DNA from 3 places in the Sulfurovum indicum genome. Region 2 is predicted to be linked to each of the others. Evidence: riboswitches for the same ligand, from Rfam matches in the RefSeq annotation. Region 2 holds a riboswitch; each other region holds the start of a gene.
The links. A riboswitch is a leader RNA that binds a small molecule or an ion and turns the genes downstream of it on or off. The one in region 2 is predicted to bind cyclic di-GMP.

Region 1 (10,191 bases), 140 kb from region 2:
AGACATATTAAAGATGAGGTTTCCAAAAATCACCAGGTGCTCATTATCTATCCACTTGTGGAAGAGAGTACAGAGGTACCCTATCAGTCACTTGATGAGAGCAGGGGATTTTGGGAGGAGCGTTTTGAGAACGTTTATGTTACACACGGTAAAGACAAGTTAAAAGAGGATGTATTGCTTGAGTTTAGAGAAAAAGGAGATATACTGCTTGCTACAACTGTAGTAGAAGTAGGTATCTCTTTACCAAGACTTACCCTTATTGTGATTGTAGGCGCAGAAAGGCTTGGTTTGGCAACACTGCATCAATTGAGAGGGAGGGTAGGGCGTAATGGATTGAAAAGCTGGTGCTATCTCTTTTCTAATACACCACAAAGTGATCGACTCTATAAGTTCTGTGAAACGACCAATGGTTTTGATATTGCCAAACTTGATTTGAAGTTCAGAGACAGCGGTGATATTATAGATGGCACTATTCAGAGTGGACAGCGCTTCAAGTGGCTGGATATGGCCGAAGATGAGCATGTCATTGAACAAGCAAAGATCAGATTGGAGTGTATTGTCTCATGATCTGGAAAGATTTTCATTTTATTACCGCACCAACTAAATACCCCAAACTTTGAGAGAGCGAGACGAGGCAAGATGTGCGTGAAAAAATCTGAAGGACTACCCGTAGGTAATTCAAAGATTTTTTTGCGTGCAGGTTGTCTCGTATCGTTCTCCCCGAAGGGTGCAGCACTTTCGCCCACATACGGCGTTAGATTTTCTTGAATTAGCCTCCGGCTAGTCCTGCGAAAATCTGCCTTGTCTGTGAACGAAATTGCAGCATCAAAGATTGAGGTATTTAGTTGGTGCGGTAATATCGGTTGGCAGTTATAGAACATGATACAGTATCAGATGATAAATTGATTGTTTATATGGTGGAAATTTAAGATTTGGAAGAAGTATGTAAAAAGTAAGTTCAAAACGCTCAGCGCTAAACGCTGAACGCTCTGATTAATAGAGTCCGAATTTACCATCGGCTCTTTTGTACATGACACGCATATTGCCGTCATAGTCATTAAAAACGATGAACTGGCGTTTTTTCTCTGCTTTGAGTGCTTCGATCGCTTCGTCAAAGTCAAGCGGCTTGTGAAGCTCCAGGTCCATTGGTACGATCTCTATATCCTCTGTTTCGATCTCGGTAACAGCTTCTGCTTCAACTCCAAGATCGGCAAAACTCATGATCCTATGATTTTTGATCTTGTCAGCATGACGTCTAAGTGCTTTCTTGACACGTTCTGCTCCAAGATCGAGTGCTGCATAGACATCTTTGTTGTGTTCAGTGATCACAATGGTGTTTTTGTCTTTGAGATTCACCAAAAATTCTACACTAAAGCCTTTTTTCCCATTCTTTTCATCGGCTGAAATGACTACATTCCCGGATATGATATCAAGATTATATTTGTTAAATCCATCCAATAGTGCCTCTGCATACGCTTTGATGGCATCAGTCAGCTCGAAATGTCGTCCTGTTATACTTTTATTCATGATTGATCCTTAGTGTTGGAGTATAAAGAAAGCTTTGCCTTTCTTTATACTTAATTGTAACTTAAGAAGCTTAATAAAGGGCAATAACCTGTTATGAGTTTGGTTGTCCGTCAATGTAGGCAAAGCCTGTCTCCTCAAGAATGATAATTTTAATGTCGGAGAACGAGGAAGAGGTGAACGTAATTTCGCACTGACCGTTTTTAATATATGTTTTATAGTCATCTGTTGCACCGCTGCTTCCTCCGGCAGAACTACTGGTATCCAGTATACCTCTATGCGGTCTGCCTTTGTTGTCAAAAGCAATATGCTTTGCACTGGTATTCAGCGTTCCCTTGCAGTTATTGAAACTAACATCAGTAATACCGTATTTTTTTGTCAGAAATATTTTAGGTGACTCATCATCATCCTCTACAGCGTCACTTGTATGAAGGTATTTGCCTGTCAGCGGATCGATTGCTGATTCAATTTGGTCTATATTTCCGCCGTTATCCATATCGGAACCGATTTTATAAATAATATTGTTCCCATACTTCTCAAAACGTATAAGCCACAATCTCTGCTGCCAGTTATTTATATCAAATCTCTGTTTGTTGTCTATCAGTGCCAGGTGTTGGGTATATCGAATAGCAGACAATATATTGTCTGCTGCTTCCTGACGAAGATCTCTTTCCATTCTTGGAATGGCAAGTGCAGCAAGTATACCAAGAATAACAATAACAAAAACCAGTTCCAGCATTGTAAATCCGGAGTGTGATCTATAGTGTTTCATCATTAAATCTTTTGTAATGTACGTTTGTGGTACGTAATATATTTTGCATTGTCCGGATCTGGATGATCGGGCTCTTTGTACTTCACATAGGTATCAACCACGATATTCAAAGGTGATCCCGGAGTGACCACGGTAGTGTCCAGTTGACGTATAGCAGCACAGTTTGATATTTCTGCGGTATTTCCAATGTAGGCAATACGTACATTGATTTTATATCCGGCACCATTATCCGGATCTCCTATTGTACCGTCAATATCGCTTAGACACTGCCCTGCAACACTTCTGTCATTAGTCATGACAGCCATAATAGCATATTCTGTATAGCTTTTGGCATAAAGCATTGCCTGTTCCCTTTGAAACTGTGCAGTGGTTTCGCGTGTCATTGTTGCAGAGAGATTCAAGACAAATACACTTACTGTTGACATAAGAACAATCACAACAATAGCTGTTATCATTGAAAATGCCTTTTTGTTTCGTATAGAGTTCATTAGAAGACAGCCTTTTCTTTGCAGGAGGTGATATTGTAGTCCCCGCCGATCTCTTCATCGATACACAGTTTGAAACGTATGGTCCTGCCACTTACCTTGAACTTGAATGTAGAAACATTTTTTAAAAGCAGCTGTTTGGTGTTGCCTTTGTTTGCAGCAGGTGTTGCCGGAAAATCATAATAGAGATAGAGATCCCTATTTTCTACAGACAATGCATAAGAGCTCCATGCCAGCTTGTAATGCTCTTTGACGGTTTTACTGGCAGAGGATGCCAGGTGAATAATATCACCGGTTGTATCTGATGCTACTCGGTAAGCGGTTGTATCTAAAGGAAAATAGATATAGGCATCTCCGATAGATTTTCCGTTTGGAGAAAGGTTGCTTATAATAGTATCTGTCAAGTCCAGGCTTGACCCCTGTGTTTTAATGTGGCTGATATCAGTACTGGGATGTTCTACATCGGCAAAGCCGCTCCATCCGGATTTTCTGTTTGTACTACTGACTATAGACTCAAAACTGTCTCCGTCATAACCGACCCATTGAATACCCTTATAGCTGTCTCCTGTACCGGAAAGAGGCAGGTTGGTACTTTCGAGTGTATCATCGCTTTTGATACGGTAAATAGTATCGGGAATGGCGTATCGCAGCCGGTTTGCTATCTGGAGGGATGCAAGCTCTGTTTTAAGTGATGCCCTGTGTTGTGCGCGCTGTATGATATAGCTTTCATATACATTTGCAATGATTTCCGCACCAATTCCGGAGACAATCCCAAGTACAACTATGGCAAAAACAAGTTCGAGTAATGTATAGGCCGGTCTGTGTACAGATGGTTTTAAATACATTAAAATGCCTTTTTCTCAAGTTCGTATGCACCAATATTGCATACAAAAGCATGAAGAACAATGGACTTCTCAAATTCGCTTACATTGCTTGTACTTGTAAGTGTGACACTGATATGTTTTATATTAGTACTCCCGGCATTCGTATCTGTCAGATCATTGAACGAAATTCGTCTGTCTCCGCCTGTTGTATCGTATGGTCCTGTAGTACCGGAAGGGGAATCAAGCGCATAACTGACAGAGGTGGCAACATTGATATTTTTATCAGCAACATCTGATGTGGTTACTCCTTCGTTTATCAGAGTATAGTCCCCTATAAAATCATCTACATCATCTTCAGGAGGCTCTCCTGCTTCCATTCCCAGTTTTGAAGGTGCAGTTGCAGCTATATTGCCTGTTCCGTCTTGACGTATGAAAGATCTGGAACTCTCCTTTGGCGTACCTATGCGCCAACTGTTTTGTACTTTGTAGGAAAGATTTGTATCTCCAGTAGCAGAAACAGTAAGTATGGGGTCCAGATAACGCTCATCTGTTGTGTTTTCATCCCAGTGGTATCCCATGATCATATTGATGTGGGAGGCAGCTTCATTAATGGACTCCTGCTGCAATGCAACAAAGGAGCTCTTTGTAGCAGTGCTGATAAGCCTTGGTGCCGACATAAGCACAATCGCCATAATAAGCAGTGCAAAAATAAGCTCTATCATGGCAACAGCATCTCGTAACCTATAGCCCATTTACCATCCCAGTCTTCTGTTTACAGTGGAGCTGGCGTTTGTTTCCATGACGTTTCCGGTTTTGCCATAGCCTGCCCATTCTCCTGTTCCGATAAAGTGAACACGGTAGAACGGCGATGGAATGCTGTCGTCATTTTTATTATAGATAAGCCAGCTGCTTGTACTTGTATCAAAGTCAATATCTACGATATTGGGAGCTGTACCTGAAACAAAAATGCTGTTGTCTATACCGTTGTCGCCACTGTTGATAGAAACAGAAGCAGGGGCAATACTGCCGGTTGCACTGCTGACTGTCAAAGTAATATTGCCGTCTCCGTTTGACATGTCGTGGGAAGTGGCAATCCACCATTCATACTCATTGGTCTGTCCATTCTCTGTATCCACATCAGGACAGTTCGCAGCAGTACAATAGACCTGCACCATGATCGGTGTGTTGAAACTGGCAGTTGTGACATTGTCATAAAAATCTTTGGACGATTTGGCTCTTGCATACAGATAGCTGATATTATGATCGACTGTGTTGCCTGTGTCTCCGTTGAAAATATTGGTTGCACCGGCATTGTTCATCCACGATGTTGAAGTGTTGGCATCTGCTACACGCATAACAAGAGGGTTGATCGGAGTATTCATACTTCTGTCAATATTGAAATATACGGTTGCCTCACCTATTCCATTCCCAAAGAATAAAGGACCTATCCACTCTTGTACATGGTTGTTGCCGGAAGTTAGATTTTGGGATTTGTTAGGTGTCCATATAGCACCTGATGCATTATCTTCGGTATATAAAGAAATAGCTGTATCTCTTTGGCTGTCAAGTGTAAAGTCCAAAAAGAGGTCAAAAGTACTGTTGAGCTTCAGGTCGTTTACTCTCGGTGCATTGGCTTCATCTGTATCCGGGAAGCAGGTTTTTGTATAATTGCTAACGGTTTGTCCATTTTTATTTTTAGCAGTTATTTTAAATTTAAGATAGGCAGCCATTTGAGGGGTAGTAAACGTATTATTGGCATTTTTTACTTCATTGGAAATATAGAGCCAGTTTTGGCCGGTGGTAGTGCCGTATACCGCTTCGGTATCAAACTGGTAGGGAATGAAGAGTAAAATATTTGTTTTATCTACATGGCTTTCATCGTAGATCTCGCTTCCAGGTCTGATAAATCTTTGGGAATCATTGGTATCGTCAAGATCAATACGGGCAAATTCGCTTCCGTTGATTTCCGAGACGGTGACAGTCAGGATACCCGTTTCCGAGAATTGGAGTGTGGCATTGACCTCGCCATCTGCAAAGTTTTCTCCACTCATACTGAAGGAACCGGCACTTGGGCAATAGGCAACCTTGCTGCGGTCTATATTGCTCGTACCATAGACATCAAAGTTCATCTGTTGGGTTTCCGCATCGGTAGGGACATAAAAAGATGAGCTTACCTGCAGGCTGCTGAGACTCTCATTGTAATCTGCAACTCCCTGTACATCATTGACAGTCCCGCTTGTTACGTTGAAGTTGTTCTCATCCACTGCTTTGATCGTAAGGTTGAACTCTTCACCTGCTCTTTTGTATTCATTTTTTCCAAAGACTCTGAAGGCATAGGGTCTTATGGCAAACGCATCACTGCTGAAAAACTCTCTTAGACATGGGTCGTTGGAAGTGTTTTTGTCATTTGGTATACATGCAGTATTGTCACACTCGTCATATGGGTAGAGTGTATAGTCAGTACCGCTGTAGTCTGCACATACTTTAAAAACGACTTTAACATTTTTATGCGCATTGGATATATTGAAGCTCTGTTCTGTTGTTACAGATGATGAGGCATTGAAGTCGTACAAAGAAGAGATGTAGCGATTTGTATTGATGTCATAAAGAGCAAACTTGATATCTATATTGTTTTTTGTTTCTGTCGCGTTGTTGCTTTCATTGATACTGGCTATGGTAAGATTGAAAGCCTGTGCAGCAATTTTGGTTGAAATATTTCTGTCGTTTATGTCTCTAAACGTATCCCAGGCATCAAAAGGGCCTGTGGTATAGGTAGGCTCACTTGTTTCCAATGTAACGGTACATGGATCAAGCTGTACGTTGTAGTATCGTCCGGCATCGTCAACATACTGTCCGAAATAGATTAGTTGGCTGAAATCTCCAATACTCATTCCGAAGTTAATCTTTTTATGCATTTGATAATACTGCTCATCCGGTTCATAGGTAGGGTAGTCGTCTCCTGCATTATAGGTGATATAGCCATTTTGCAACCCTATACTGAAGTCCATAGGCAAGTCAAGATAGAGTTCACTGTTATAGCCTGCACTGGTATCGGGGACTACATTGCCATCCTGATCAAGAACTTCGTAATTACTTCCCCAGCTAAATGAGGCAAGAGAACTTTGTGTTTCTATGATTTTAACATCATCGAGTTCTGTTGATGAAGTATTACGCACAGGTACATACATATCGCATGGAGTAAAGGGAGTACAGAAGTTTAAGGCAAAGAAGTCTATCCCGTTTGATCCGCGAGGCGGATCGTAACAGAGTTTACACTCGCCAAATCCGATGCTGTCTGCGGCATCATTATAGATGAAGTTAATATTCTCACCCTGAATATCAATAGCTCCTTCAACAACCAAACTGCCAAAGAAGTCAGCGGCATTTGCACTGTTTTGTATTACAGCATCTCCCTCTACATAAAGAAAAGTTCCGATCCAGCTGTTCCCGCCGCCGTTACTTCCAAAGGTAGCATCTCCTCCTACATAAATAAAGAGTGAATCTTCAGGGTTTTCTGCATTGGCATGGTTGCCGTCATAAATAAGGTCACCTTCTATGAAGATACGTACGTCTCCTTCCACTTCAATGTCAATCTGGTTTCCCTGCATATCCCATGATTTGAAATAGTAGTCCCCTTCGCTAAATACCATTTTCTGATTGTTTCCGTCATTGACAATATCACCCAAAAGCATCACTTTTCTGTCGTTGTCTTTATATGTAGATTGAGGATCAAAAGTAATCGTCTGCCCATCACCAGCGTTACTGTTGTTTGTAAATGTATAACTGCCGTATTCCAGTTCGGTAAATGTAATGTCATCATCAGTTTCAGTAGTTGTATCTACTGTAGTAGAGATAAAGTCGTGCTCATAACGGTTTGTGGGTTCTGGAACAATGGTACAGGTATTGTCGTTACTGCAGTGTTCACCTGTACATTCACAAAGAGTATTTCCCATATCTTCATAGCAGGTAACAGATGGAGCAGTTGCGCTCCCGACCACTTTTTCTTCAAAATTGTAGTCTTTAACTGAAACCTCACAGGCATTGTAGACATCATTTTGAACCATATCTATACCTGTATAGGAGACCAGTACACTTCCAAAAACACCACAGGTATATTCGTTTTGGTACTCAGGAGCATCAGAATCATCATCATGCTCATCATCATGCTCGTCATCATCATGCTCGTCATCGTCATGCTCGTCATCATCATGCTCGTCATCGTCATGCTCTTCATCGTCATGCTCTTCATCGTCATGCTCATCATCGTCATGCTCATCTTGAGAGGTGACGGTTGCCGTTGGCTCTTCTCCTGTTACAGAAGTTTGACCCACAGGCGATCCCCAGCTGTTGTTTGAAATGATGAACAACCCTGCCAAGAGAAAAAGAAGGTCTTTTCTGTTTTTAAGAAATGACAATGGAAAGAGCAGCAGGTTGAAAAATTGTTTTATTAGATCTCCCATGATAACACCTTTATTAACCCAATCTATTATTTGGGTAAGACTTTATCAGTACATACAATGATGAGCCAAACATTAGCTATATGTCTATGGTTGGTAACCCGGCTGTCTGTGTCAGATCCGTGGCTTTCCGTCCCCGCTTCACAACGGGTTTGGCTTTCCATCATAGGAGTACTTCATACTCATAGGATAGCACAGGTTTTATAAAATGAATATAAAATAACTATTATTAATAGTTCAGGTTTTCAAAAATGTAAGAAGTAAGAAATGGGATCTTTTGCTGATATTGGAAACAATTTGTCAAACAAATGACAAATTTTGTTATGTTGGCATCTCTGAAGGTATTACTAATACACTTTTTACATAGTTTGGGATATGATATAATCAATTATTACAAAAAATGAGGTAAGGTATGCAGTTAAAAAAGAGTCTTTTGTTAGGACTGGCGATGGTCTTTGTATTGATGGGGTGCGGGAGTGATGAAGAGGTAACCGAGTTCAATAAGCCGGCACTCTACTGGTATAAGCGTATTGCAGACAGTATCAGCAGTCAGAATATGGACAAAGCTGACGAATACTATATCTCGCTTAAGAGTGAGCATATGCGTTCACCGCTGATGCCGACAGCCATCATGATGCTTGCGCATGCACATATGCAGAATGAAGAGTATCTGTTGGCTAACTACTATTTTGATGAGTATAACAAGCGGTATGCCGATGAGGAGAGACGTGAATATATGGAATTTATGAAACTCAAGGCTTCATTTCTCGGTGTGAAAGATGTTTATAAAGACCAAAAACTGATCATGGATAGTATCAATACTGCAAAAAGATATCTGCTGCGATATCCGGGATCGGAATACAGACCGCTTGTTAACTCTCTGTTGGTAAGATTGCATATGGCACAGTATCTGCTGAATGAGAACATTGCAGCACTTTATGATCGTACAGACAAGCCTAAGGCTGCGAAAATCTACCGTGACAAGAATAAGAATTCCGTGGTCGAGATGGCCGACATCACCCCGCCTGAAAAAGGGATCATCGGGAAAATTTTCGATTAAAAGCGGAGATGCTTTTAACCAAAATGAATAAGTAACAATGTTGGAATACGGTACAGTGGCCTTGCTTTTATTTAATTTTTCTTAACCTATCTCTGCTATACTCTCTTCAGAATTAATAAAAGCACTTCGCAGAAGTGCAAACCGTTATTATTAACAGTCCAAAGGATTTACCATGCAACTCAGTGATTATGACGCATTTCCAAGCCAACTGCCTATTGTTGTAGAGGATGAACTTTTCCTCTATCCGTTTATGATCAGTCCGATCTTTCTGACCAATCAGAAAGATATCGATGCAGCTACCGATGCGATGGAGAACAACTCTTTGCTTTTTGTAACCTCTTCTGTAGCCGGGAAAGAGGGAAGCCGTGATTTCGATGCGATGTACAAGGTTGGAGTGATCGGTTCTATTATGCGAAAAGTACATATTCCTGACGGAAGAGTAAAAATACTCTTCCAGGGATTGGCACGCGGTGAGATTATCGAACCGTTACCGGGGGAGATCAATAAAGCAGTTATTGATGTAGTGAAACTGGAACCATATGATCAGCTCAGGACGGATGCTTTGATGGATGTACTGCGAGACAAGATCAAAAAGCTTTCAACGTTAAGTTCCCATGTCCCTGCCGATCTTGTTCGTACGATTGAAGAGAATGATGAGCCGCAGCGTATTGCCGATCTTGTCTCTTCGATGTTGAAACTTGATAAAGAAGTTGCTTATGCACTCTATATCGAGCCAAATATCGAGAAGCGTCTTTTGGGGCTTATAGATGTGATCACTTCTGAGATTGAATCTGCTAAAGTACAGCGGGAGATACGAAGTAAGGTACACAGCAAGATTGAGCAGACCAACAAAGAGTATTTTCTAAAAGAACAGCTCAAAGAGATACAGCATGAACTGGGCATGGATACGCAGCGTGAAGAAGAGATCGCCAACTTTAGGGAGAAGATAGAGCAGCTTAAACCGGAAATGAGCGAGGATGCCTATAAAGAGATCAGTAAACAGCTTGACCGCTTTGCCCGTATGCACCCTGATTCTGCCGATGCGAATCTGCTTCAGAGTTATCTGGAG
Region 2 (10,191 bases):
CCGCCAAATCCGCAACAACGGTTGGGATCGCTCATTTCTACCATTGGATAGTTCGGTGAGAGCAAATTTCTTGGTTCTTGGTAGATTCCCTGTACCTTTCTGGCATGGCACGGATCATGGTAGGTGACCAACTGATCAAACTTTTTCCCTTTTGATTCGAGCAGTTCTTTAAGGTTGGTATTGTCATGCAGCCAGGCAGTTGCCATATGGATCTTCTCAGTGACTTTTTGCGCCCTCTTTTCCCATTCCGGCATTTTATGGTTCTTGAAAAAGACCTGCCAGTCGTGTTTGACCATCGCGGAACAGGTTGCTTCCGGGATGAGCATTGCATCATATTCATCCATAAAACTTTCAAAATATTCAATATTTTTTTTTGTCATATATTCAACTGAATCTACATCACCGGTGAAGTATGCCGGAGCACCGCAGCAAAGCTGTTTTTTGGGTATGAAAACTTCAATATTGAGTTTCTCCAGGATATCTACAAGACTGTCTCCGATTCCTTCGTAATTGTAGTTTGCCAGACAACCGATGAAAATTGCGACACGTTGTTTTTTTTCTGCAGGCTTTGAAGCAGGAATATGTTCGGGATATTTGTTGAGGAAACTTGTTTTCATGAGTGATGGGATAAGTCTGCCTTTTTTCATCATCGGCAGGGAAAATCTTGCTCTGAGACCTCTTCCCTTATTATCTTCCGCCAATGCACAGGTTTTGAACATGAAGCCAAGTTTCATAACAAGATCCATGATTTTACGGTGACGAAGCAGGAAGAAGAACCCTCTTTTAAACCAGGCAATCCCGTATTTGTCAGCAATGTCTGCACGTACCTCTTCAATGACCATATCAGTTGCCAGAGAGTTGGGGCAGACATCAACACAGTTTGTACAGAGAAAACAGCTCTCAAAGATATCTTTTGCATTTTTGTCCAGAGGCAGATGCCCTTTTTGGTACGCGCCCAACAGGTCGATAAAGCCGCGAGGAGAGGTTGTTTCGTCAGGATTGACCTGGTGAATGGTACATACCGGGATACACTTTCCGCATTTGATACATGCATCGCTTGTTTCAGCGAAGTTGAAAATCTCTTCAGGTTTTTTCAAACTCATTCCTTAAGTTTTATAGTTCTTTGTTCATTTTTTTTCTTTGTCCAACCACAAAGAAAAAGAAACGAACCAAAAAAAAGAAAAGGTGGGGAACTGACGTGTTTCAGAAAGCACCTTGTTCTTTTAAGCTTTCAGGTAGCAAAAATACTCTCTGCTGCTTAAGATTATACCGTCTTTGAAAAACTTTTTTTGTTTCCGCCATACTGGTGCATATAGGCATCAAACGGCATAGCGATGTTTCTTATCAGCAATGTTCCTGTTGGGCTTACAGATATTTTTTCGTCTGTAAGAGTTACAAGGTCAGCTTTTACGAACTCCTCCAGAGCATCCAGTGCATCTGCAAAATACTCTTTAAATACGATATTATGCTCCTTCTCTACTCTCCTGATGTCTATGGAGAAGTTTGCCATGAGTTCCATGATGACCGCTTTTCTCAGGTAGTCATCCCCACTCAGCTCTACACCCCGTTCAAAAGGAAGTCTTCCGGCATCAATAGCTGCTTCGTACAGCTTCATATCTTTGGTATTTTGTGCATAGTAACGAGTGCCTTCACCGATACTGGTCAGACCGATACCAATGAGATTTGCTCCGCCTTTTGTTGTGTAACCCTGAAAGTTTCTATGCAGTTCACCTTTTGCTATGGCACCGAAGAGTTCATCTTCAGGTTTGGCAAAGTGATCCATACCTACCATTTTATACCCATTGCTTTCAAAAAAGTCAATAGTATACTGGAATATTTGTAACTTTACATCGGGGGCAGGCAGGGTGGTTTCATCGAATTTACGCATGGTTTTTTTCATCCATGGCACATGTGCGTAGTTGAAGACAGCCAGTCTGTCCGGCTCGAGCGAAAAGGCCTGCTGCAGTGTTGCCCTGAAACTCTCAAAGGTCTGATAGGGAAGGCCGTAAATGAGGTCTACATTGATGGAATTGATACCGTACTTCCGTGCCAGGTCAACGGCTGCTTTGGTCAGCTCATAAGGCTGGATACGGTGTATCTCCTGTTGAACTTTTGGGTTGAAGTCCTGCACTCCGAAGCTGATACGGTTAAATCCGTGTTTCTGAAAAACCTTCATCTGCTCTTCATTGAAAAAACGTGGATCGATCTCTACGCTTATCTCGGCATCTTTGCTCCAGTTGGGGAACTTCCCTTTAATATAAGAGATGATCTCATCCAGCTCGAATGCTTTATAGAAGGTCGGTGTCCCCCCGCCAAAATGAAACTGTATGATCTCCCTTGAAGTATCGAGGTGTTGTGCCAATATATCGATCTCTTTTTTGAGGTACTCGATATAGGTACTGAGTTTTTCCTCTTTGGAGGTAAAAACAACATTACAGCCACAGAAATAGCAGGCTGATCGGCAGAAGGGAAGATGTACATAAAGTGAAAGAGCTTCTTTCCCCTCTTCAAGATATTTAAGATAGTCTTCATACCTGAAGTTGTCACTAAACTCCAAAGCAGTCGGGTAGGACGTGTATCTTGGTCCCGGTTTGGAGTATTTGCTGAATTTTTCTAAATCGATGTTGCTCATTGTTTTCCTTCGGAAAAAGCGTTCAGCATTCAGCATTCAGTGTTCAGAGGTTTTCTCTTTTTCACATTGCTTCATGCTTGTGACGCATTAATATTATTTTTATTTGTTAAAATTCTCAAGGTTCCCTTAACGCTTAGCGCTGAACGCTCGGCTATGTCAGCGATGCTGATCCAGCCATACCATAATCCCTTTTTGGGCATGGAGCCTGTTTTCCGCTTCGGTGAAGATCACCTCTGCATGTTTTTCGAAAGTCTCTTCACTCACTTCATAGCCACGGTAGGCAGGCAGACAGTGTAGAAAAATAGCATCTTCTTTTGCCAGGCTCATCATTGTTTCATCTACCATGTAGCCGGCAAAGGCTTTGAGGCGGATCTCCTTTTCAGCTTCCTGCCCCATGGAGACCCAGGTGTCTGTTGTGACAACATCACACCCTCTGACTGCCTCTTTTGGGTCATTTCCGAAAATAAGTTTTGCACCGCTCTCTTTTGCAAATGCTTCCGCCTGGGCTACGATATCCGGGTCACACTCATATCCTTTGGGTGTAGCTACTCTAAGCTCAAAGCCCATCTTCGCTGCCAGCATCAGCCAGGAGTGTGTCATGTTGTTGCCGTCTCCCACATATGCACAGACAGGATCATCTGCTTTGCCGAATTCGATCATGGTAAGGTAGTCCGTCATCAGCTGTACAGGGTGAAAAGAGTCGGTCAGTCCATTTATTACAGGTACTTTGGAGTAGGCAGCGAACTCTTCAATTTTATTTTGTTCAAAAGTGCGGATCATGACCATGTCAACCATACGGCTGATGACACGTGCAGTGTCTTTCATCGGTTCACCGCGCCCAAGCTGAATATCATTGGCAGAAAGAAAAAGTCCTACACCTCCGAGTTGATAAATACCGGTCTCGAAGCTTACACGGGTGCGTGTAGAACTTTTTTCAAAGATCATTCCCAGTGTCTGTCTCTCCAGATAGGGAACAAACTCTTTGCGTTTGGTCTGTACTTTGATCTTAACGGCAAGATCGATCATCTCCAGCAGCTCTTCTTTCGTAAAGTCTGCCAGCGTTAAAAAATGTCTCATAGGACCATCCTTATTTTAACCATAAAATCAGTTAAAAATTTAAAAGAAATTATTCTACCATAAAATTATTGAGGGTTCTATATTTAAGAGGAAAGGCAAGGTTGATATTTTTATCAAAATATAATCGTGCATGTGTCTGTTGATCATCTGTATACAGGGTATACGGTGATATCTGAGGGTAGCAATATAGTAATGAAACTGGAGCATTTGTTTACTGTGTTACTTGTAATAGTATAGATGAAACATTTAGGAAGCAATCATTTTTTTATCTTTGTTACTCATTTCCGGTCCAAAACATGGTGTTAGAGTAGATTTTTTCACCATTTTGTCTTGACTTCCTGATTTTATACTATCGATTCTTGTGCGGAGTAGGTTTGCATATGAGATAAAAAAGACGACCTTGAATTTAAAAAGATGTGAAGGATCAATCATGAAAGGTTTGAAAACATAAAGTGAAGTTATATTGTGCAGTATAGTTATTTCTATCCACATCGCAGTATATGCCATAGAAACTGTACAAAATCTATAGGAAGTAGAGGCTTGGGCCTTAAACCCGAATTATGCAATAGAAATCACTGTATTTCACACAAATCATTGCACCATAGGCATTTGGTGAACTTCGAGTGATTCTAATGCATATTTTGGCTTAAAGACAGCAGTTTTTTACAGTTTCATTTGCCTAGAAGTATCGCTGCTTCTTTTGCATGGTAGGTAATGATGATATCTGCACCGGCACGTTTAAAGCCAAGCAGGGTTTCCATCATGACTCTGTCATAGTCTATAACACCTGCTTTGGCAGCCATTTTGAGCATAGCGTATTCACCGCTGACGTTATAGACTGCCAAAGGCAAAGCAGTATTTTCTCTAACATCGCGAATAATATCCATATAGGCGAGTGCCGGCTTGACCATCAGGATATCTGCTCCCTCCAGCTCATCCTCAACACTTTCTGCAATAGCTTCTCTCCGGTTGGCCGGGTTCATCTGGTAGCTTCTTCGGTCTCCAAAACTTGGACTTGATTCTGCTACATCCCGGAATGGGCCGTAGTAGGCTGAAGCGAACTTGGTTGAGTAGCTCATGACAGGTAGATTCTCGAATCCCGCACTGTCCAGGCCACCTCTGATCGCCTGGATCATTCCGTCCATCATGCCTGAAGGGGCGATCATGTCAGCACCTGCTTTGGCATGAATAACTGCCTGTTTTGCAAGGTTGTCAAGAGTAATGTCATTGTCAACTGTTTCCAGAACCGGGTCGAGTACACCACAGTGTCCGTGATCGGTGTATTCACAGAAACAGAGGTCGGTTACAACGAACATCTCTGGATGTGCTGCTTTGACTTCTCTTACTGTTTGGGCAATGATGCCGTGTTCACACATCGCATCACTCCCTACACTGTCTTTGACATCCGGGATTCCAAAAAGGATAATAGACATAATGCCGAGTCTTTTAAGTACATCACACTCTTTGACGATCTCATCGATACTCATCTGATATACGCCAGGCATGGAAGCTACTTCTTCCCTGATGCCTTCACCGCTTCTTGCAAAGAGAGGATAGATGAAGTCATTGACGCTTAAATGTGTCTCCTGTAGAAGATCTCTCAATACAGGATTAATTCTTTTTCTTCTAAAACGGGCAAACATACACGACCTTTTGTAATTATTTGTGTTATTTTACACTAATTATTAATTGTTAATTATTAATTATTAATTGTTTCTGTATAATCTCTTCATGAAAAACATAGAGATATCACAAATCGCTGCTTTGCCGACCAAATACGGTACCTTCAGGATCCAGGCTTTTAAAGACGGTTTGGGGAAAGAACATCTTGCACTTTTTACCGAAAGCCTCCCGGATACTCCCATAGTCAGGGTCCATTCCGAGTGTCTGACAGGGGATGCGCTCGGGTCTGTCAAGTGTGACTGCGGAGAACAGCTTCATTTTGCTCTCGAGCTTATAGCCAAAGAGGGAGGTATGCTCATCTACCACCGCCAGGAAGGAAGGAATATCGGTCTGCTCAACAAGGTAAATGCCTATGCGCTTCAGGATAAAGGCTATAATACTGTCGAGGCCAATCATCAGCTGGGCTTTTCTGCCGATGAAAGAACCTATGAGATCGTAGAGTTCATTTTAAACCATTTTGATATTAAAAAGCTCAAGTTGCTAACAAATAATCCAAAAAAGATAGAGAGTCTCGGATCTATAGAGATCGTAGAACGACTTCCTATACAGATTATCCCGAATCCGTATAATAAAGAGTACTTGAAAACCAAAAAAGAGCAACTGGGACATTTACTATAGATTAAAAAAAATAATAGTTATAGTTTATATTTTTATATCATTATAGTTTTTATTTTTTTTTATTTATGATATAATAACCCCTTCTGCAATATATAAGATTTTTTTTATAAAACAGCATGTATAATATTCATTTTATTGTAAGCAAAGAAAAAGCCACACCTGCTGTGAAGCAGGGCCGGAAAGCCATGGGTCTCTGATATTTTCGCCCGAAAGTAGATGATGAGATCGCCAGGTTGCCTCATATCAATCAATTTTACACAACTGCCACACCTGTTGCGAAGCAGGGCCGGAAAGCCATGGGTCTCTGATATTTTCCCCGAAAGTAGATGATGAGATCGCCAGGTTGCCTATAGATCAATTTGACAAAGGTATATCTGTGAATGTGCGAATAATCATTTCAATGGTTTTGTTTATAGGCAACTTTCTATATGCTGCACCTGTTGCCGAGTACCGTATGGACGAGTGTTACTGGAATGGCAGCATCGGTGAAGTCAATGATAGCAGCGGCAACGGCTATAACGGAACTGCCATTGATGCAACAACTCTCTCTTCGGATGCTATGATTAACAGCAGCGGCTATCTGCGCGGGGTGACCAATATGGTTAACCTTGATAAAAATGTAATGGATGGTTTGACTGATTTTACGGTCATGGCATGGGTTAAAGCACCAGTGAGCGGATATGAGACGATTTTATCCGCAGCTGATACGGCAGGAGCACTGCCTTATGCCAATGAAGCTCTGCTCTGGTTTCAGGATGCAACGACTGTTGAAGTCTGGATCAAAGGCGAGAGAAGCAGCGGTATGACAATTCCGGATATCAGCAGTGGATGGCACCAGATCGTCTGGACACGTTCGGGTCGGGACAACTGTGTGTATATAGATCCGGACTCAGCTGCCGCGGTACCGGTTTGTACGACACTCCCAGATACGGCAAGCGGAGCATTGACTGTTGCCCAGAATGGTTTGAAACTGGGTGTCGACCAGGACAGTATTAATGGCGGTTTTGGTCAATATCTTGATGGTTTGCTGGATGAGATAAAGATTTTCAATACAGTTCTGAGTGTAGCGGAGATGGCAGATATCTACAACAATGAACTCAGCGGCAAAAACTATGACGGTACGGTACGGGAAGCGGCAATCTGCAAGAAATATCCTGTACTTGATTACCGGATGGACGAATGTTACTGGTTTGACAATGCAGGCGGTATTACCGAAGATGTGAAAGATTCCGGACTCTATAAGTATAACGCAACGTCCTATAGCAATGCCCAAACTGATCAAACGAACAGCAAAGTCGGTTTTTCTGGAAGTTTTGATGGTGCTTCTTCTTATTTGGAAGTAAATAACAGTCCGTTATTGAACTTTCAAGATAAAATGGCTATATCTTTATGGGTGTATCCGAAAAATGATACAGATACGCATCAAATATATATAGAAAAGTATTATAGCAGCAATACACGGTCAGAGGGTTGGATGGTGTGGAATTATGATGATGGAGGTACTGGTGAATATATTGCCTTTTCTCTTAATATAGATGGTGCTTTTTACAATGCATATATTGCGAAGCCTGCATCGTGGGAAAGGAGTTGGCACTATATTGCTGCAACATACAGCAATGGAGTAATGGCACTTTATATTGACAGTGACACTCCTGTGGCTACGAAGAGTATTGCAGGAGAGATAGTGAACTCGACAGAGCCGTTGAGATTAGGTCAGCTATATAATAATTATTGGTTTGACGGGTTATTGGATGAGGTTAAAATATACAGTACAGACTTAAACGATAGTGATATTGCCAATATCAGACTAAACGAAGGTAATGGGAAAAACTATGATAGCAGTTTAAGAGAAGATATCGTTTGTGGTGCTACTATCAGTGCCCATACGTGGGAGCTAGTTGGAATACCTGCAGAGCTTCGGACGAGTACGGAAACTGTAAGCAGTGTGTTTGGGGATGATATGCTCGGAACATACGGGGTTGACTGGATTGTGTATCGCCGGGATTACAGTGAGAGCAACAATAGCAGCTGGGATACACAGTTGAGTGAAACAGATATTGTTGAGTTTGGTAAAGGTTATTGGCTGGGCAGCAGAAACAGTGAAAGCTGGAGTGTAAATGACCTGGTAAGCGTTGATTATAATGCCAGCAATGGCGCTTGTACGGCAAACCGCTGTGTAGAGGTAGATCTTAAAAGTGTTTCACTGGATGTAGAAAGCGGGGATGATCTGCTTGGAACGGGTGCCCACCGTTACAATATGACAGGCTTTGTGGGGAAAACCGCAGTAGATTGGGCAGATTGCCGGTTTGTTATTGACGGAGTTGCATACACACCGTCTGCAGCATATGAAGCAGGGTATGTGGAAAAACAGATATGGCAGTACAATCCTGGAGACGGCAGTGCAGATGCAAACGGACATACAGCATGTGATGACGTTACTCCGGGCGGATGTAAGCTTGAACCATATAAAGGTTTCTGGATCAAACTGCACGCTTCTACCAAAAATAAAACAGTAAAACTGTTGATCCCACAGGAGTAACAGATGAAAAAAAATATATGGATTTCGATCATTCTGGTATTGGGATTGGCAGGGTGTAATACCGATACACAATCTGTAAATGAAGTGAAGAGTATAAGTCTTGATACTGTAGCGGCAGAGACAAAACCGTCAAACTGGTATATTCGGCTGGTGGCAGAAGATCCTGTCAGAAAAATGAGGACAGGCAGTACACAGCTGGGAGAGCTTGATACAGATGACAATATCTCCAAGCATACACTGCAGTCACTCAGCCCGTTTGGCGGTACTTATCTTGATATTGTGTTTGTTGACCCTGCCGGTGTAGCTCCGGGCGAGTATAAAACCAGTTTTCACCATTATCAGGAAAACACGGAAGAGAGTTGGAGATTTACTGTAAAGACTGATGACAGCAATGCCAGGATCACTTTGACATGGTATGGGTTATATATACTGGACCCTTATATAGATAACGAAAAGCGTACACGTTATCATGAACATAGATCTATGAACAATCCTCTGCTTAAGCATATGAAACTGGTAGATACTGTAAGCGGAAAAGAGATGCCTGTTATACTGAACGGCAAAGCACAGGTATATACGTTTACGATGGACGGAATGAATGAAAGAACCTTTCAGTGGATAGTGCAGACAGAAGAGGTTAATGTGACTGATATGGGCGGGAGCTACATATTTCTAGATGGCAAAAATGTACAGAAGGATACTCTTCAAGAGCAAAAGAGTGTGACAGAAAGCAAAAAAGAAAGGTTTGATTTAAGCAGACCTCCGATGAGCAGTGGAGGATAACAGTGCGAGAGAAAAAAAAGCTGCAGAAACCGATAGTATCTGAAAAAGTAAAAAACAAGAGAAGAGACAGTAGACGCTCTTTTTTAAAAAAAGCAGCCTATGCTGCACCTGCTCTAGTCACCTTGGGACAACTGGCCAGGCCGTCCGGTGCATATGCTGATGGTTCTACAGGTCCGTCAGGCCCGCCTACTGACGGTTGGACTGTTTGAAAACAGTAGTATTATACAGTGAACAATGACTGCATTTAACCGACATATTGTTTTCCCGGACCGAAAGAGTTTTCAGAACCATGTCTCCCATAACAGGCTTGAAACAATTCATATTATAGAAAAAAAGATCTACCCCCTTTCACAAAATTTCTTGCTGAAAAGTGACTGGTATTGTATGTCCGGTCGGGAAATAAGATATTATAGCAGCAGACCTTTTGGAGAGGCAGACAGAATGCTTTCATGGGCTTTGGAGATCAAAGATACGATGATACTGGTATGGGATGCAAAGCAGAGAAATATCCTGTATGTCAGAAAACAAGCCTATACTTTTCAAAGATTGCAGTTTTGGGTACTTCATACCTTTATACCTCTTATACTTGAACTTGAACGAAGCTATCATCTTCTTCATGCAGGGGCAGTTGAAATAGCGGGCAAAGCAGTACTGTTTTCAGCTTTTTCCTATGGTGGGAAATCGACACTGACTGACTTTTTCATGCAAAACGGCCATGCTATGCTCACAGATGACTCTATAGCTATAGAGAAACGAAGAGATGGCTATTATGCGACTTCTTCATACCCTTTTCACCGACCTTTCAGAAAAGTAGAGACACTTGGTTATTTTGTTGAAAACTTTGTTACTGATCCCAAAC
Region 3 (10,191 bases), 270 kb from region 2:
AGCCTCTTTGGCTTCCCGAACAACAGACCTGTTCAGCCAACAAACGGTAGACTGATAGAAGAGTAGTCTTACACTTTTGTGACAACAACTCTGTTTTTTAATATTGAGTCACTGACTTCTTCAGTGACTCTAATTATTCAATACTTCTCTTAAAGCATCCTCAATCTCTTCAAACTCAAATGAAAATCCCTCCTGTATCAATCTCTCAGGGATCACATTCTGTCCTTCAGTCAAAACTGTCGCTCCTTCGGAAAAAAAGAGCTTCAATACAAATGCAGGCAAAGGGATCAATGTCGGCCGGTGCAGTATCCTTCCCAAAGTTTTCGTGAGGACCTTGTTGGTTACAGGGTTAGGTGATGTAAGATTGTAAACGCCTTCCATGTTCGTATGATCCAATACAAACAGATAGGCTCTGGCAAGATCGTTTATATGCACCCAACTGAAAGCTTCACTGCCGTCTCCTATTGTCCCTGCAATCCCCAATTTAAACGAGGGCAGCATTTTTTCAAGGGCTCCGCCATTTTTACCGAGTACGATACCGAAACGGAATATGACGACTCTTGTCATCTCCTGGGCCTTCATCGCCTCTGCTTCCCAGTCTTTACAGATCGTTGCCAAAAAGTTATTACCATAAGTATAGTTTGACTCACTCATGGGTCCTCCCGTTGCATATATACCCACTGCTGAAGTTGAGAAGAGTATCTTCGGTTTCTGCTTCAGCAATCGTATCGCTTCTACCACTTTTGCAGTCGTTTTTATACGGCTCTCATAGAGTACTTTTTTATAGGCTTCACTCCACCTGTGAATAACAGGAGCACCGGCAAGGTTGATCAGTACGGAAGCCCCTTCTATCATCTTCGCTATCTGAAGAGGTTCATTACGCATTTCCCTGCTGTTTAAAGCCACGATCTCATATCTGTTTTTTTGAAAAACGGTTTTCAGATAACTTCCGACAAAGCCGCTTGCTCCCACAATAGCTATTTTTTGCATAAAGACTCCTCATCGCTGTCCTTTTTTAACACGGACTACACTTTAATACCTTCTTCCACAATAGTATATATTTATGTAATTGATGTGTAAATAGAACAGACAGGATAAAAAGACCGTCTTGCAGCTATGCAAAACGTACCATATTCCGGCAGATCAACACGAAAGACTATACCGATACAGAACTGGAGCTTCACCATCTCACAGCTCTCTATCTCATTTGAAGAAAGTTTTGATAAAGCTCCTGAATTGCAATATCATTTGCGCAACTATCAATTAGGACCAAACCCTGAACGGTCTTAATAAATAATCTTTACTTTAAAAATAATTCCTTGTCAGGTTCCATCTCCTTGATCATATTGTATTTTGAGTAATCACCATCTTTTTTTGCCTGCTGTAACACTTTATTCAGTCTTCTTCTCCACTCATAACGCTCTTTTTGATACTGTTTACGAGCCTCTATCTTCTCTCTTCGTGTTGCAAAAAGTGCTTCTCGTTCAACATGTTCTGCTGCTGACCCTACTAAAGATGAGCCCTTCACTTCTTTTGGATCACTTTGATGTGCTTGAGAGTAACTATCATGGGACCCTTTCGGCGATATGTCACTCTTCGCTTTATTGGTCGGCCAAACAGCATGCATTATATTTTGTGGAATATATCTACCTTTTTTCTCCACCTGAGAAGTTGGCTTCAGCAAACCGTACAGTACTACGCCAACCCCTATAACCAAGATTACTACGACAGCTTTATATTTCAACCTCTACCTTTAAGATTAATAACTGCTATTATAACCATCAACACCGTCACAGTTCATATCTATACCATCGGTATCATTATCATCATTGGCATCAGGATAAATGGAAGCATTTGCATCATTACAGTCTCCATACCAATCCATTGTATAGTAACCATCTCTGTCTCTGTCTTCTCCAATATGTACCAGAGCAGGAGCATACCACCCGATATCAGATCCATTTGACCGTACTTCAATATAATAGGTTTTTTCACTACTACTGTCATTTCTAACTAATTCATATACCCCTGGTGTACCATTATTAATCTCTGTGTGGTTCTCATCATATACATACCACTCATAACTATTCAAGGTGTTTCCACTCATATATCCAGCATATTCAATTACATATGCTGCTGAATATGCAGGAATAGTCACTGTGTAAAAATCTGTATCTGACGTATTATGCAGTGTCCTCATTTGACTGAATATATCATTACGGTGCTGTACTTCCTCATAGGAACCCTGTGTTTCCGGCATTGGCTTTGCACTATTGAAGTCATCATCTTCTTCATAATTATCTGGTGTACCATTTGCAATTGCATCTACACCGGAACAGTCCTGGTCAATACCGTCACCTGCTATCTCAGTTGCAAAGGGATAAATAGTATCATTATTATCATTGCAGTCAAATGGTTCAGAGTATCCGTCATTATCTTCATCTATATGTACACGAACCCCTAACTCATATGAAGTGGCCTCTTCAACACTGTAAGAGCGCACCTTCAAATAAAAAGTTCCTGTATATGTTGCATTAAACTCTATAAAACTATCATAGTCTATATGATCATCATCACTATCCAGTTCATTTCCACTATCATCATACAGATAAAGATATGTATCACCAGTTTCATTCAGGTTTGTTGTAAACAAATCATACACAACTCCTGCCTCCAACTCTACCTTGACCCAGTCATAGTCACCTTGAGGGAAAATACTGCGCCCCTGTAACGGCTCACCGACAGTTATCGTTGATGCAGTTGACATGTTGTTGTCACCTGTTGCTCCTTCAAAGCTATCAGCTTCAGTCGGATAAGCCGGCACATAAGCAGACCCGAATGCATCTCCTGCTCCACTCTCCGAAGTGCTTCCCCCTGTTCCCAAACATCCACTTAAGGCTGTCATTGCCATACCCGATAGTGCGATCAATGCTATCTTTCTATATACTCTTCTCATCTCCAACTCCTTTTAAAACTTATACGAGATACCGATCGTCCATGTATCGGCATTCCAGCTGTCCAATGTACCTACATAGTCAAATCCTGTATCATCATACAAAGAGACATAGTCCATAAACACAGAGATACGTTCTGTTACGCTATAGCTTGTACCCAGTCCCCACTGGAGACCATCCTCATAGGCATCCCCGCCTCTGATATCACTCAGCTGAAGACCTCCGTATCCTAACAATGCATAAAGATTGAAATTGCCTATCGGATATATCGGTTTTAGATACAATCCCCAGCTTGAGAAATCATTATCCAGGGGTATGCCATTATATGTCCCCAGTGTAACGCCTTTATCATAATCCATATTAAAACCAAAACTGTAACGTCCTTCAACAGCTACATACGGGTTAAACTGATAACCTGCCTGGAACAGGAGTGTACTGCTGTCCCAGTTCTCCCTTGAGGTATCGTTATCGACATCAGCCTGTCCAAGGCCTACACCTACATAGAACCCTGTCAAAACCTCTGCCGGTACTTCCACTGCTGGTTCTGAAAGTACAATATTACCTCCTGCATACACAACTCCATTCAGTGCCAGAATCGACACTAAAGACAATACTCCCTTTTTCATTTTCTCTCCTTTTATGTATAGTCAGTTTTACTACCTGATACATACTTGAACACCCCGCATTCCAAAAAGACACTGGAAGCCTTTTAAGCTGCATAACTGTAAAATATGTGTGATTTCTGAGCGGCCTGGCGATCTTGGGAAGACCCATGGCTTTCCGTCCCTGCCTCGCAACAGGTTTGGCTTTATTGCAGAAAATATGACAAAATATATCATATTTTGTTATTTTATACTATAAAACTTAAGAAACGTTTGACTTCTATGATCATCAGAGCCAGAACCAAACAGCAGACTAATAATGGTAAAGCAGGGAAACAACTCAATCTTTTGCAATAAATTCTGCTTCGAACAGATAAGTACGTTTTCCTTTATGAGGACCGAAGCCAAACTCCTGCAGCTGTTTCAGATAGTCACTCAATGCCTCGTTAAAAGCAGGATTGTTCGACTTTCGTTTGATGACAAATTCAAAATAGCCGCTTGGTCTTATTTTAAGATGTACTTTAACCTTCTCACCGGCAAAATCACTTTGTGCCGGCCACCCTTCAAGCATCTCCTGCACCTTTGCAAGATAGGCATCTTCCACACCGCTGTCCATCTCTTTTTGCACCTTCAGTGAATCACTGATATGCATACTCGCACTTGGGCGTTTTTCCCTTATTTCGAACAACTGCTTTTTGGGTTTACTTGAAACTGGCTTGCTGCTAACCTGGATAAGCGGTTTTCTTTTTTCTGTTTTAATATTGGCAAAAAGATCTTTGGGCCTCTTTTTGGGTCTGCTAAGGTTCTGCTCTTTTTTCTTTACAACCTTTTTGACAACCTTCTCTTTGATCACTTTTTTCTGTGTATGCTTTTTTTGTTTTGTGCTCTTTCTTTGCCTCTGAACTGTTTTGGATTTGGTTTGTTTCTTTTGTTTACTGACAACCCTCTTTTTCGGTGATGAAAGCGCTACTTGTATTCGATGCTCGTTTTTTTTGACATAATGCCTCTTCTCCCGTACCTCCCTCTGATTAAAATAAAAAATAAGCAAGCTTACCACTGAGAAGTAGATACCCACCGATGCTACTCCCCAGACTATCCTCAGTATTCTGTGCTTCATAGCGTAATAAGAGAGACCTTTTCAAAACCGGCAGCTTTAACACTTTTAAGCAGATACATCACATCTTTGTACTTCAAGCGCTCATCAGCACGGATATAGACTTCAGTATTCTTGTCGTAATCAACAGACTTGTTGACAAAATCGTCTGCGAACGTTGCGAGAGTGTACTTCTCTTTACCCATATATATCTTCTGGTTTTTATCCATACGTATAGTAAGCGTTTTTGGCTTTGTGACTTTAACAGTTTTGGAACCTTGCGGAAGATCGATCTGTTCCTGGAAAGTGATGGTAGGTGCAGTGATCATCAATATAGCCATCAGTACCAGCATGACATCCACCAGCGGAGTGATATTCAAATCCGGATTGTCATCCCATGAAAACATGGTCTACTCCTCTGTTGTTTGAGAGAGTATCACTTCTGACTGGGAAGCAAGAAGAGAAGAGAGCTCATAGGCTTTACGTTTCAGAATAAGATGAAAACTGTAGGCAAAGATCGCAACTGCAATCCCCGCTGCAGTTGCAATGAGTGCTTCAGAAATAGCTGGCGCAACTACTGTGAGCGAAGCCGAAGACTCTGCTCCAAGTTTGGAGAAAGTTTCCAAAATACCGATAACGGTTCCAAAAAGACCGATAAAGGGAGAGGTTGATGCAATGATAGAAAGCCAGGTCAAGCCTTTGGTTGAGACACGAATGGCATCTGAAGCAGCAGCATTAAGAATGGCTTTATTTGGTTTATTGACACGTGATAGATAAGTAAAAATAAGTGAGTTGTCGGCCACTGATTTTGACTGACCTGTATAGAGTGACTTAAGAGAACGCGCTTCCGAATTGATACGGGCAGAGATAATATAGTAGCGGTCAAGGAATATCCAGAAGGTAGCTATAAAATAGAGTGAAAGCACCAGCAGTACGAAAATGGTGATCGCACTGCTGTTGATGAAATAATCTAGAAGAGAACCCAACTTAAAGAGACTTTCCGATCTGTTCTACTTTACTTACCGCTGCTGCGATAACCGTGTTGGATGACTCAGCCTTTTTGAGAAGTTCTTTTGCCTCATTGAGTGCTTTGGCAAGGTCTGTATCTTCTCCGGAGAGTGCAACAGCACCGTCTACGATACAGGTTGTCTTCTCTTCGTCAACTTTGACATAACCGGAGTTGATGGCAACCGCTACTTCCTTGCCATCAGCTTTTACGATATCGATTACACCGGTATCAAGCAGTGAGACCAAGGTAGCATGTTTAGGAAGTACTCCAAACTCTCCTTCAGACCCCGGAAGTGTTACCTGACGAACATCGTTATCGAATATCACACCGTTTGGTGTGACGATTTCAAGCTTCATTAGTTCCATAGTTTTCCTTTAGTAAACCAAATAGTAAAAGCTCTACTGAAACATAGCTGGCTTCCCAAGCCGACCTCTTAGGTCGACTCGGTTCCAATGTAACTTTATGAGCTTTGCTTTTGAAGCGTCCTATTTAGAATTGATCTTATCGTTTTTCGCAATAGCCTCAGCCATATTTCCTACCATATAGAATGCTGCTTCATTCATATCATCATATTTACCTTCAAGAAGACCTTTGAATCCTTCAATGGTATCTTCCAATGTAACATATACACCTGGTGACCCCGTAAATACTTCTGCAACATGGAACGGCTGAGAAAGGAATTTTTCGATCTTTCTAGCTCTTTCAACCACAAGTTTGTCATCTTCGGAAAGTTCATCCATACCAAGGATTGCAATAATATCCTGAAGATCTTTATACTTCTGAAGTGTCTGCTGGACACCACGTGCAACTTCATAGTGCTCATCACCAATGATCTGAGGATCAAGCATTCTTGAAGTTGAATCCAATGGATCGACCGCAGGGTAAATACCTTTTTCAGCAATAGACCTGTTAAGTACAGTCGTTGCATCCAAGTGGGCAAATACAGATGCCGGTGCAGGATCGGTCAAGTCGTCCGCCGGTACATAAACAGCCTGAACGGAAGTAATAGAACCTTTGGTAGTCGATGTAATACGCTCTTGGAGTGCACCCATCTCACGGCTAAGTGTCGGCTGATAACCAACTGCTGAAGGAATACGTCCAAGAAGTGCAGACATCTCTGAACCAGACTGCGCAAAACGGAAGATGTTATCGATAAACATAAGAACATCAAGTCCCATCTCATCACGGAAGTATTCAGCCATAGTAAGACCTGTAAGAGCGATTCTGTTTCTTGCTCCCGGAGGTTCATTCATCTGACCGTAGCACAGAGCAACTTTGTCAAGAACGTTCGATTCTTTCATTTCGAAGTAAAGGTCGTTACCTTCACGTGTTCTTTCACCAACACCCGCAAATACAGAGTAACCGCTGTGTTTCATTGCAACGTTGTTGATAAGCTCCATGATAATAACTGTTTTACCAACTCCAGCCCCTCCGAAGAGTCCTACTTTACCACCTTTGGCATATGGAGCAAGAAGGTCTACAACCTTGATACCAGTTTCAAAGACTTCGGTTTTTGTACTCTGTTCTTCAAACGGAGGAGGATCTCTGTGGATTGACCAGTGCTCTTTTGCATCACACGGTCCGTTGTCATCGATCGGTTCACCGATCACGTTAAAAATACGTCCAAGTACCTCTTCACCTACAGGAACTTTGATCGGAGCACCAGTTGCTTTTACTTCCTGACCTCTTACAAGGCCTTCACTCATATCCATAGCAATGGTTCTTACTCTTTTGTCACCAAGCTGTGCTGCAACTTCCAGTACCAATCTCTGTTCTTTACCATCTACAACAAGTGTAGTTTCCAATGCTTCGTTAATTTCAGGAAGGTAGTCTGTAAAATCTACATCTACTACCGGACCCAAAACCTGAACTATTTTACCTGTCATTACTTCTCCTCTAATTATTTCATTGATTCCATACCACTGATGATCTCTATGAGTTCAGTCGTAATCGCTTCTTGTCTTGCTTTATTATAGGCAACGGTCAATGTTTTGACCATCTCTTTTGCATTTTTTGTCGCTGCATCCATTGCTTGCATACGTGCAGAGTGTTCTGCTGCAAGCGAATCGATAAGAGAGTAATACATTGTATACTCAACATAGCGTTTGACCAATGCATCAAGCAGAGTATCATCTTCATCAGGTTCCACCTCAAGCTCTGAAGCAGAAACTGTGTTTAACTCCAACTTGGACGGATCGACCGGAAGAACCTGATCTTCTCTGATCTCTTGTGTGATCATATTCACATATCCGTTGTGTACCATGATGATCTTGTCTGTCTCACCATTCAGATAAGCTTGTGAAACTTCAGAGATGAACTCAGCCGCCGTCGCATAATCAGGTGCAGCAGAGAGACCGACTATCTCATTGTTCAACTCTATATTATTGAACTTGAAGTAGTCAATACCTTTTCTTCCTACCGCTCTAAGACGTACTTTGACGTTTGCCGCTTTGTACTCAGCAATCAGCTGGTTGACTCTCTTGATAGTCTGTGCATTAAATCCACCGCAAAGACCTTTGTCTGCCGTTATGAAAACAATATCTACCGTTTGCGGTTTCTCTACCGCTCTAAAGTAGACATTGTCAAGATCATCAGTTGCCTTTTGCATCTTCTGCGCGATCTCATTGAGAAGTTCGGTCAGTTTTTCTGCGTAGACACGTGATCTTTTTGCAAGCTCTTCTGTTCTTCTCAGTTTCGCAGAAGAGACAAGTTTCATAGCGTTAGTGGTTTTCTGTGTATTCTTTACACTTCCGATCTTACGCTTAATCTCTTTTAAATTAGCCATGATAAGCCTTTCTTACGCTGCAAATGAAGCTTTGAAATCTTCGATCGCTTTTCTCAACTCTGCATCTGTCTCATCTGTGATCTTCTTGTCATTTCTGATCGCATCAAGAACATTCATATATTTTGCTTCCATAAATGGCATAAGTTCCGCCTCAAACTTCACTACTGATGATGCCGGGATATCATCAAGATATCCATTGGCACCGGCAAAGATGATCACAACCTGCTTCTCAATAGGTACTGGAGAGTATGGTCCCTGTTTAAGAACTTCAACCATTCTCTGACCTCTCTCAAGCTGTGCTCTTGTGTGATCATCAAGATCCGAAGCGAACTGTGCGAACGCCTGAAGCTCTCTAAACGATGCAAGGTCAAGTCTTAGTGTACCGGAAACCTGCTTTGTTGCTTTGATCTGCGCAGCACCACCAACACGTGAAACAGAAAGACCGACATTGATCGCAGGTCTGATACCTGAGTTAAAGAGATCGGTTTCAAGGAAGATCTGACCATCCGTAATAGAGATAACGTTTGTCGGAATATACGCGGCAACGTCACCTGCCTGTGTTTCAATAATCGGGAATGCCGTAATAGAACCGGCACCAAGATCATCGTTCAGTTTCGCAGCTCTCTCAAGCAGTCTTGAGTGTAGATAGAAAACATCTCCCGGGTATGCTTCACGGCCCGGAGGACGTCTAAGGATCAAAGACATTTCTCTGTATGCAACCGCATGCTTTGAAAGGTCATCATAGAAAATAACTGCATGTCTGCCGTTATCTCTGAAGTATTCAGCCATAGTGACACCCGCATATGGTGCAAGGAACTGCAGCGCAGAGGAGTCAGCAGCACCTGCATTGACTACGATAGTGTAATCCATTGCACCGTGCTCTTCAAGTTTTTTAACCGTTGCGGCAACTGTTGACTGCTTTTGACCGATAGCGACATAGATACATACAACATCCTGTCCTTTTTGGTTGATGATCGTATCGATCGCCAGAGTTGTCTTACCTGTCTGTCTGTCACCAATGATAAGTTCTCTTTGTCCTCGACCAACCGGTACAAGTGCGTCGATCGCTTTGATACCTGTTTGAAGTGGCTCATGTACGGACTTACGTGCCATGATCCCCGGTGCTTTCTCTTCAATGAACTTCTCTTCTGTTGCCTCTACAGCACCTTTTCCGTCAAGCGGCTCACCAAGCGGGTTGATTACTCTGCCCATCAGGCTGTCGCCTACCGGTATTTTCAGAAGGGTTCCGAGTCTTTTAACACTCATCCCCTCTTTGATTCCTGCACTGCTACCCAATACAACGACACCGACATTTGCCTCTTCAAGGTTAAGAACAAGTCCTTTTGCACCATTCTCGAACTCTACAACCTCTCCGGCCATAACATTGTTAAGACCGTAAACTGTTGTAATACCGTCTGCGATACCTACTACTTTTCCTACTTCGTTGATGTCTACATCAATCTCAAAGTTCTCTATTCTCTCTTTGATGATCGAACTTATCTCATCTGCTTGCAATTTTACTGCCACTGATACTCCTTTCTATTAATAGATAACTACAAAGATTTCTTAATGAAATCAATTAGCTGTTCTTTAACTCTCTGCTTGGAGAAGTTAACCTCAATTCCCAAATCATCCACTGAAACACGCATTCCGTCAAGATCTGTCTTTTCCTGCTTCAACTTGATCTTTGACCCTGTATAGCTGGTAAGTGTCTCTTCGAGTTTCTTCAACTCCTCTTTATCCAGTTT

Region 1: it holds a riboswitch for cyclic di-GMP, as region 2 does, so the genes downstream of both, IMZ28_RS02555 (hypothetical protein) here and IMZ28_RS01875 (LamG domain-containing protein) in region 2, are expected to answer to the same signal.
Region 3: it holds a riboswitch for cyclic di-GMP, as region 2 does, so the genes downstream of both, IMZ28_RS03200 (porin family protein) here and IMZ28_RS01875 (LamG domain-containing protein) in region 2, are expected to answer to the same signal.

The regions. Positions count from the first base shown of each region.
Region 1 covers NZ_CP063164.1:492,861-503,051, forward strand. Annotated here, with positions in the region: gene recG (ATP-dependent DNA helicase RecG) at 1-567, shown strand, start outside; gene hpf (ribosome hibernation-promoting factor, HPF/YfiA family) at 994-1,527, opposite strand; gene IMZ28_RS02535 (pilus assembly FimT family protein) at 1,619-2,299, opposite strand; gene IMZ28_RS02540 (type II secretion system protein) at 2,299-2,751, opposite strand; gene IMZ28_RS02545 (type II secretion system protein) at 2,784-3,626, opposite strand; gene IMZ28_RS02550 (type II secretion system protein) at 3,626-4,357, opposite strand; gene IMZ28_RS02555 (hypothetical protein) at 4,358-8,065, opposite strand; cyclic di-GMP riboswitch class I at 8,155-8,229, opposite strand; gene IMZ28_RS02560 (outer membrane protein assembly factor BamD) at 8,475-9,122, shown strand; gene lon (endopeptidase La) at 9,295-10,191, shown strand, end outside.
Region 2 covers NZ_CP063164.1:350,223-360,413, forward strand. Annotated here, with positions in the region: gene IMZ28_RS01850 ((Fe-S)-binding protein) at 1-1,103, opposite strand, end outside; gene hemN (oxygen-independent coproporphyrinogen III oxidase) at 1,265-2,632, opposite strand; gene argF (ornithine carbamoyltransferase) at 2,789-3,709, opposite strand; gene hemB (porphobilinogen synthase) at 4,381-5,352, opposite strand; gene ribA (GTP cyclohydrolase II) at 5,441-6,010, shown strand; cyclic di-GMP riboswitch class I at 6,153-6,251, shown strand; cyclic di-GMP riboswitch class I at 6,264-6,361, shown strand; gene IMZ28_RS01875 (LamG domain-containing protein) at 6,387-8,549, shown strand; gene IMZ28_RS01880 (hypothetical protein) at 8,553-9,332, shown strand; gene IMZ28_RS01885 (twin-arginine translocation signal domain-containing protein) at 9,335-9,541, shown strand; gene IMZ28_RS01890 (hypothetical protein) at 9,567-10,191, shown strand, end outside.
Region 3 covers NZ_CP063164.1:615,936-626,126, reverse strand. Annotated here, with positions in the region: gene IMZ28_RS03220 (carbonic anhydrase) at 1-66, shown strand, start outside; gene IMZ28_RS03215 (TIGR01777 family oxidoreductase) at 130-990, opposite strand; gene IMZ28_RS03210 (hypothetical protein) at 1,301-1,627, opposite strand; gene IMZ28_RS03205 (MopE-related protein) at 1,760-2,956, opposite strand; gene IMZ28_RS03200 (porin family protein) at 2,969-3,580, opposite strand; cyclic di-GMP riboswitch class I at 3,697-3,771, opposite strand; gene IMZ28_RS03195 (TonB C-terminal domain-containing protein) at 3,897-4,673, opposite strand; gene IMZ28_RS03190 (biopolymer transporter ExbD) at 4,670-5,056, opposite strand; gene IMZ28_RS03185 (MotA/TolQ/ExbB proton channel family protein) at 5,060-5,635, opposite strand; gene atpC (ATP synthase F1 subunit epsilon) at 5,637-6,023, opposite strand; gene atpD (F0F1 ATP synthase subunit beta) at 6,144-7,544, opposite strand; gene atpG (ATP synthase F1 subunit gamma) at 7,559-8,443, opposite strand; gene atpA (F0F1 ATP synthase subunit alpha) at 8,456-9,970, opposite strand; gene IMZ28_RS03160 (F0F1 ATP synthase subunit delta) at 9,997-10,191, opposite strand, start outside.